DNA from 2 places in the Neobacillus camarae genome. Region 2 is predicted to be linked to the other one. Evidence: predicted binding sites of a transcription regulator. Region 2 holds the regulator's gene; the other holds the start of a gene.
The links. The regulator NrdR, encoded in region 2, represses ribonucleotide reductase genes. The targets are predictions, from matches to a motif close to AACACNATATATNGTGTT.
Positions count from the first base shown of each region.

Region 1 (4,432 bases), 280 kb from region 2:
ATAAGACCTTTACCGGTCCTCACGGAGGGGGCGGACCAGGGTCAGGACCTGTCGGGGTAAAGGCGGACCTAATCCCGTTTCTTCCTAAACCGGTTATCACGATGCAGGATTCAGAGTATGTACTGGACTATGATCGTCCGCAATCAATCGGCAGGGTAAAACCATACTATGGGAATTTTGGCATAAATGTACGGGCTTATACTTATATACGTTCCATGGGACCCGACGGATTGAAGGCGGTCACTGAATATGCCGTGTTAAATGCCAATTACATGATGAGACGGCTTGCGGAATATTATGACCTTCCATTTGATAAGCATTGTAAGCATGAGTTTGTGTTAAGCGGAAGGAGACAAAAAAAGCTGGGGGTACGCACACTCGATATTGCCAAACGTCTCCTTGATTTCGGATATCATCCGCCAACCATTTACTTCCCGTTAAATGTGGAAGAATGTATCATGATTGAGCCGACCGAGACTGAATCGAAAGAAACACTGGATGCTTTTATTGAGGCCATGATTCAAATTGCCAAAGAGGCGGAAGAGAATCCGGAAATTGTCCAAGAAGCTCCTCATACGACAGTAGTGGGCAGGCTGGATGAAACCACTGCAGCTAGGAAACCTATTTTAAGATATCAAAAAACAGAGTAATGAGAAGGGCTGATTCTATAGAGAATCAGCCTTTTGTATGGCAGTAAAAAAAGCACCGTAGAATCGGTACCTTTCCATGTATTATAAGAGTTATATCTGATCTTTGAGAATTGTCCAGCTCCAGCGCCCTAGCGGCGAGAAGCCTTCGCTCTCCGCCCTACGATAAGTCAAGCACGAATGCGCTTCGCACTTGGTGATTCCTTTATCTCGGTTGGAGAGCTCCCGGCCATACGGTGCTGACCAGGGCGCTTACGCTTTTCTATTTTATTTTTTCTATTTTATTTTTTCGTTTTAACTTTGCCTGTCCACTTTTTGAATCCGCCTTCTAGTTGTGTCAGGTCTTTATAGCCGTTTTTATACAATAGTTGTGCTGCACGGGCACTGCGCGTACCGCTTTGGCAGTATAAATAAACCGGCAGATCCGGACGAAGTTCCTTCATCCGCATTTTTAATTGTGACATGGGAATATTACGGGCCCCTAGAACATGACCGCCTTCAAATTCATTTGGTTCGCGTACATCTATCAATTGTGCCTTCCGATATCCGGCACGGAACTCTTCTTCAGATACCGTTTTTACAATCTTCTTTTGGCGAAAATAATTAAAAACGGAGGAAAGAATCAGTGCGGCGATGACCACTAATAAAACAATAATTGAACTCAACTTCTTTTGCTCCTTTCAGGCTTTTCTGCACTAGTATTTATTATAGTAGTCAAATTGATAAAGATAAAGATGAATAGTGAAAAATCTTGATAAAAAATTATCCCAGTTTCTCTGATTTTGAAATTAAAGCGGACTTTGATAGACTTAAAAAAGATTAATAAGTAAAAGAGGTTTTTGCATGAGGAAGGAAACATGGCGTTTTATTGATTCAGGGGATTGTTCACCGTCGTTTAATATGGCACTGGATGAAGCTTTGCTTGACTGGCATAGTGAGGGGAAGTTTCCCCCGGTCATCCGGTTTTATGGCTGGAATCCGCCGACCTTATCCATTGGCTATTTTCAAAAGGTGGAGAAGGAAATTGATATGGAAGCCGTTAAGGCACATCGGCTTGGTTTTGTCAGAAGGCCGACAGGAGGCCGTGGTGTCCTCCATGAACATGAGCTGACCTATAGTGTAATTGTTTCGGAGGAGCATCCAAAAATGCCGAAAACCGTGACGGAGGCTTACCGGGTCATTTCTGAGGGGATTTTAAAAGGCTTCCACCATTTAGGTTTGGAAGCGTATTTTGCTGTTCCGAAAACGGCGGAAGAGCGGGATGCTTTAAAGAATCCCCGGTCTGCGGTATGTTTTGATGCACCAAGCTGGTATGAACTGGTGGTTGAGGGCCGGAAAGTTGCCGGCAGTGCCCAAACAAGGCAAAAAGGCGTTATTCTACAGCATGGTTCCATTTTATTGGACTTGGATGAGGACAAGCTATTCAGTCTGTTTAAATATCCGAACGAGCGGGTAAAAGAGAGAATGAAAAAGTCCTTTAAGGACAAAGCCGTAGCGATCAATGAAATTAGCCCGAGGAAGATTATGCTTGCGGAAGCAAAGGAAGCTTTTTATAAAGGTTTTGCCGAGGGACTTGAGATTGAATTGGTTCCATACCAACTGAGCGATGAGGAACTGAAGTACGTTGAAAAATTGGCGAAAGAGCGCTATGAGAATGATGAATGGAATTTTAAACGTTAAATCGAGGAGCGGTGTTTGCCGCTTTTTTCCTTTTTTTTAGGTACCTTGTCTCTTCCACCGCAACCTGCAAAATTTGTTAAAATTTCTTGTTTTATAGAGAAAAGTGTTGAAAATCTATTATTCTCTCTTAAATCTATATTTTTTTGTGTTTGACAAAATAAATGTTTTTTGCTCATCATACAATATATAGTGGTGTCGAAAATATTTCGGACACTATATGTTGATTTCAAGTTGCGTGCTATGATACCCTTAGTTTATTAAGTCATCTAGATCTAGCCTGGACAACTAGAATCTAGCAATATAGATAGATTTTATTTGAAGGAGTTGTTCTCATGTCTGTAGTATTTAGACAAAAATTGAATATTGATTTTGAAAGGCTGAATGAGGATATCCACCTATTTCCCCAGGTACACCCGGTAACCCCAGATATGAAAATAACTCACAAAGGTGTATCACGTTTGGTCATGCTTGATCGCTACACCTTCAAGGACACTGAAAAAATTACCCTAACAGATGGAGACTTTGTTGTTTTGACGATTAAAGAGGATCCTAAATTTCCTGCCCGAGGATTGGGTTATATTCAGGAAATTGATTGGGAAAAGAAAAAAGCCAAGGTTTTAGTGGAGGAAGAGTTTCGCGGTGTATTGGATAACGAAGAAGAATCCACCACAGGGATGATTTGGCGTTCATTAGATGTGATTGAAAAACCGCTTGAATTGTTTTATGAGCAAATCGCCAAGCGGGTGGCAACAGGGCTTGCCGAAGTGGAGACAACGGAAGTGAAGCGGCTAGAGTGGACGGAGAAGTTCTACCAAGAACTTGTTAACTTAAACTTCATTCCTGCAGGACGTGTCCTTTATGGAGCGGGCACTGGTACCGAGGTTACTTATTTTAACTGTTACGTCATGCCGTTTGTGGCAGATTCTCGTGAAGGGATTTCTGATCACCGCAAACAGGTAATGGAAATTATGAGCCGCGGCGGCGGGGTTGGAACGAACGGTTCTACGTTAAGACCACGCAATACGTTGGCACGAGGGGTAAATGGTAAGTCATCTGGTTCTGTTTCTTGGCTGGATGATATTGCGAAATTGACTCATTTGGTTGAGCAAGGTGGGTCCCGGAGGGGCGCCCAGATGATTATGCTGGCTGACTGGCATCCAGATATTATTGAATTTATTATTTCAAAAATGCAAAACCCAAGAATTTTACGATTCTTAATTGAAAATACAAAAGACGAAACGATTAAAAAGCTGGCGAATGACAAACTTAAGTTTACTCCATTAACTGCGCAGGAAAGAGCAATGTATCAAGGAATCGTGAACTACAAAGTGATTCCAGGCTTAGGCGGTTTCTCGGAAGAAATTATTGCCGAGGCAGAAGAAAAACTGGCCACTGGCGGACATTATACGGTTCATAATCCAGAATTCTTAACAGGTGCAAATATCTCTGTAACTTTAACGAAGGAGTTCATGGAAGCCGTTGAAAATGACAGCGATTATGAACTGCGTTTCCCATATGTGGAACATTATGATGAAAAAGAAATGAAAATTTACAACGAGCAATGGCATCAAGTTGGTGATGTCCGTGAGTGGGAGAAAATGGGCCACAAAGTTCGGGTTTATAAAAACATTAAAGCTAAAGAGCTTTGGAACCTGATTAATATTTGTGCAACCTACTCTGCAGAGCCTGGAATCTTCTTCATTGACAACGCGAATGACATGACCAATGCAAAAGCTTACGGTCAGCAAGTCGTAGCAACGAATCCGTGTGGAGAGCAACCTCTTGCACCTTATTCAGTTTGTAACCTAGCTGCTGTAAACTTAGCAGAAATGGCAGATAAAGATACCAAAACTGTTGATTTTGAAAAATTAAAGAAAACGGTCGCTGTCGGCGTGCGTATGCAAGACAATGTTATCAACGCCACACCGTACTTCTTGGAAGAGAATAAAAAACAAGCCCTCGGCGAGCGCCGTGTTGGTCTAGGTGTAATGGGACTGCACGACCTGCTGATCTACTGTGAAACAGAATACGGTTCACCAGAAGGAAACGAACTTGTTGATAAAGTGTTCGAAACCATTGCAACAACCGCTTATAGAACTTCAATT
Region 1 is NZ_JBUCKX010000003.1:883,858-888,289, reverse strand. Features, by position in the region: gene gcvPB (aminomethyl-transferring glycine dehydrogenase subunit GcvPB) at 1-650, shown strand, start outside; gene ACY8D0_RS19725 (rhodanese-like domain-containing protein) at 929-1,300, opposite strand; gene ACY8D0_RS19720 (lipoate--protein ligase family protein) at 1,491-2,327, shown strand; gene ACY8D0_RS19715 (vitamin B12-dependent ribonucleotide reductase) at 2,660-4,432, shown strand, end outside.
Region 1: ACY8D0_RS19715 (vitamin B12-dependent ribonucleotide reductase) is a predicted target of NrdR. The motif match lies at 2,504-2,521, and genes of this name have one in related genera.

Region 2 (4,432 bases):
ATAAAACTTTTTTATAAATGTGCCTTTTATTCATCGCAATGGAACTTGAATGTGTTATACTAAAAGTAATATAAAGTGTTAAAAGTATAACACTAATTCGGAAGGGGCTGTACAATGAAGGCGCGAGTTGCAATAAATGGTTTTGGGAGAATTGGGCGGATGGTTTTCCGACAGGCAGTACTTGAAAAAAACCTTGATGTTATAGCCATCAACGCAAGCTATCCGTCGGAAACGTTAGCTCACTTGATTAAATATGATACCATCCATGGAAGGTTCCAAGGTGAAGTCATTCCTTTAGATAATGAGTTACTGGTGAATGGACGACGGGTGAAATTATTAAATGAGCGTGACCCTATGCAGCTGCCATGGCGGGAGCTAGGAGTTGATATTGTAATAGAAGCGACAGGAAAGTTTAATTCCAGAGAAAAAGCGATGCTGCATCTCGATGCAGGCGCCAAAAAGGTCATCCTTACAGCACCGGGAAAAAATGAGGATGTAACGATTGTGATGGGTGTAAACGAAGATGTACTGAATATTGAACAGCATAGCATTATTTCCAATGCGTCTTGTACGACCAACTGCCTGGCACCAGTTGCCAAGGTACTGGATGACAGGTTTGGGATTGAAAGCGGCCTAATGACAACGATCCATTCCTATACCAATGATCAAAAAAATATTGATAACCCGCATAAAGATTTACGCAGGGCACGCGCCTGCGGTCAATCCATCATTCCAACCACTACCGGTGCGGCAAAAGCCATCTCCCTTGTCCTTCCGCAACTAAAGGGAAAATTGCACGGCATTGCATTAAGGGTACCAACCCCGAATGTGTCATTGGTTGATTTAGTGGTCGATTTGAAGCAGGATGTAACGATCGAGCAAGTGAATCAAGCATTTACCGAGGCCAAGAACGGTCCATTAAAAGGAATTTTGGACATTACCATGGATCCGCTCGTTTCGGTCGATTTTAATACAAATGATTACTCGGCGGTCATAGACGGCCTTTCTACCATGGTCATGGGGACAAGAAAAGTGAAAGTGTTAGCTTGGTATGACAATGAATGGGGTTATTCTTCCCGTGTGGTCGACTTAACCTTGCATGTTGGTGAGGCAATGGCCAAAACATCCAAGGTGAAGGCTGGATAAAGGAAAAGCATGAGTGTGGCTGCTGGTGGTAATGTTAAGGAAAAAACATAGTTCTTAAATTGATGGCTCTGTTAACGAAAGGTTGATTTTTTGTGATTGGAGCGGATAAGTTCGATTCCTGCGGGGGTACGGGGCTGGGGAGACCCCGCAGGCGCTTCAAGTGCCCGAGCAGGCTCCTCTGCACACTCGCTGGTTCGCTGAGCTTCTTTCGCTACAATCAACAGTCAAATTTAACAGAGCTAAACTAATAGATGATATGATATAATATTGACATTAAGGGGTGTATAATTGACACCTCTTTTTATATTATTAGGAATATGTTATACATTAAAATATATTTAAAAAGTATTGGAGGAGATACGATGGCCAATTTGTTTATCCGGTATAAGAGGTCGATTGAAACCTCGGACAGGCAATCCGATGAATCTTTGAAAACGCATTATTATAAAACAAGACTGAACCAAATGATGGACACGGTAGAAAAGCTGTTTAAAGAAGATGCGGATTGCCAAATTAAAACCGTGTCAAAAGAACATGGCGAAATTGCTGTTGACGTAAAAAAACCATTTCCGTGCTTTCTCATAGCTACTGTTATTCAATCAAAGCCGCTCGAAACTGCGGTCGATTTTCATATTTCAACTGAAAAAATCTCGCTGACCGGGGCCCATCCCGCCTTGAAAAAGCGGATTAACGCCTACTATGACCGGCTTAATAAGTTACATACCGAAATAAAACCCAATAAAAACTAAATAGCTTCTACTTGTGTATCGATATTCTTTTATATAAGATAATAGTAGGATTTTGTTGTATATGGATCGGATTTGTTTAGATTTGGAGTTGAGTTGCCGATGAAATGCCCTTCATGTCAGCATTATGGTACACGTGTACTGGATTCCCGACCGGTAGATGAAGGACGAGCCACAAGAAGAAGACGTGAGTGTGAAGAATGCGGCTATCGCTTTACTACTTTTGAAAAAATCGAAGAGATTCCTTTGATTGTGGTCAAAAAAGAAGGGACCAGGGAGGAATTCAGCCGCGATAAAATCCTTCGCGGATTGATTAAAGCTTGTGAGAAGCGGCCTGTTGCCCTCAAGGAATTAGAGGATATTACCCATGGTGTCGAAAAGGATTTACGCAGTCAAGGGATTTCTGAGATTAAAAGCGAAGCCATTGGTGAGATGGTCATGGACAGACTGGCAAAAGTGGATGAGGTAGCTTACGTGCGCTTTGCTTCTGTATACCGTCAATTTAAGGATATTAATGTTTTTATTGATGAATTAAAGGAATTGATTAAGAAAGAGAAATCCTAGAGCCAAGAGGTTTTTGGCTCTTTTTACCATTATAATGAAAGGTCGGAAAAACATGGCGCAGCATTGGCAGGAAATTCTTCCTATCGACCGTTATATTGTAACAGCTAATGGGCTGCTGCATGATTATGACCGAAAAGTTTTGACAATGTTGTATCAGCCGTTAATTGGCTCAGCCTGTCATAGTCTGTATATGACCCTTTGGGCAGAGCTTGAGGAAAATCGGCTTTGGTCGGAATCCTCTACCCATCACTTATTAATGAATCTTTTGGATATGAATTTAAAGGATATTTACCAGGCACGGCTAAAGCTGGAAGGAATCGGGCTGTTAAAATCCTACGTTAAAGTAAAGGAAGAAGAACGTTCATTTATTTATGAACTGGTGCCTCCTTTAAATCCTGAACAGTTTTTTCTCGATGGAATGCTAAATATATATCTATACCGTAAAATCGGAAAAAAACATTTTGCTCGGCTGAAGCGGTTTTTCTCCGATCAGGGGCTACCAAACGAACAAGGGTATCAGGATGTAACAAAGGCTTTTCAAGATGTGTTTGCTTCAGGGACACCCGCAAATCTACAATATCTGCAGGATTTATCCGAAGAGTTGGACAGTGAAGAGTCAGAACGGTTTATCGGCCGGCACGACCAGAAGGGAATTACGCTTGAGGGGTATACTTTTGACTTTGACTTGCTGCTGGCCGGATTGCACGAATCTCTGGTGCCAAGGAAAGCCATTAACCAAAAGGTAAAAGAGGTTATTAGCAAACTGGCGTTTCTCTATCAAATTGATGCCATTCAGATGAAAAAATTCATTATGGACGCGCTTGATGAGCATGATGAGATTGATGTGGAGCAACTGCGAAAAGCAGCCCGAAATTGGTACCAATTTGAAAATTACGATCAGCTTCCAAGCCTGATTGAGCGAACCCAGCCGGAGGCCCATAAACAGCAGAGTGAGAAGCCCAAAACAAAGGACGAACAATTGGTTCTTTATTTTGAAACGGTATCGCCCTTAAAGGTTTTAAGGGATTTATCCGTCGGCGGCGAACCTTCAGCTTCTGAAATTAAAATTGTAGAAGAAGTGATGATTAACCAAAAGCTCTTACCGGGTGTTATTAACGTCCTCATTTGGTATGTCATGCTGATAAACGATATGAAATTTACGAAGGCGTATGTGGAGACCATTGCCAGCCAATGGGCCAGGAAACAATTAAGGACCGTTAAGGAAGCCATGGAATTTGCCAGAACGCAACACAAAAACAAAAATACGAAAACTTCCGGGAAATCTTCCAATAGAAAACCGACCCGGACTGAATTTCTCCCTGACTGGTTTAATGAAGAACAGCCAGCTAAAGTGGAAAATAAGCGGGGAGAGGAGAATGTCTCCGATTTGGAAGCTAAAAAACGGGAAATAGAAGAAATGCTAAAGGCATTTGATGATTAGGATGGTGAAGTATGGAAAGAATTAACCAAACATTAAAGCGGTTAGCCTCTAGCGACAATTTCCAAAAACGGTACGAAAAAATCCGCCAGGAAACTTTATCACATCCTGACATCAGGGCATTTATTCAAAAGAATCAAGAACAGATTTCGGAAGAAACAATTGAAAAAAGCTTAAACAAGCTCTATGAGTACATCAACCAGAGCAAGGAATGTGATAAATGTGAAAGCTTGGATGGCTGCATCAATATGATGAAGGGCTATCAGCCGGAGCTCGTTTTAACAAGAAACAGCATTGATGTAACCTATGAGCGTTGTCCGCGAAAAGTATTGGATGATGAACGGCGGAAAAACGAAAAACTGATTAAAAGCCTTCATGTTCCAAGGGATATTATTAGCGCCACGTTCGAAGACTTGGAACATGATGCCGAACGGATTGATGCGGTTCAAAAAGCGGCTCTGTTCCTAAACAATTACGACCAAGGCAAGCCAACAAAGGGCCTTTACTTTTACGGGAAGTTTGGGGTTGGAAAGTCTTA
Region 2 is NZ_JBUCKX010000003.1:1,162,912-1,167,343, reverse strand. Features, by position in the region: gene ACY8D0_RS21160 (glyceraldehyde-3-phosphate dehydrogenase) at 115-1,146, shown strand; gene ACY8D0_RS21155 (hypothetical protein) at 1,509-1,895, shown strand; gene nrdR (transcriptional regulator NrdR) at 1,995-2,456, shown strand; gene ACY8D0_RS21145 (replication initiation and membrane attachment family protein) at 2,509-3,897, shown strand; gene dnaI (primosomal protein DnaI) at 3,909-4,432, shown strand, end outside.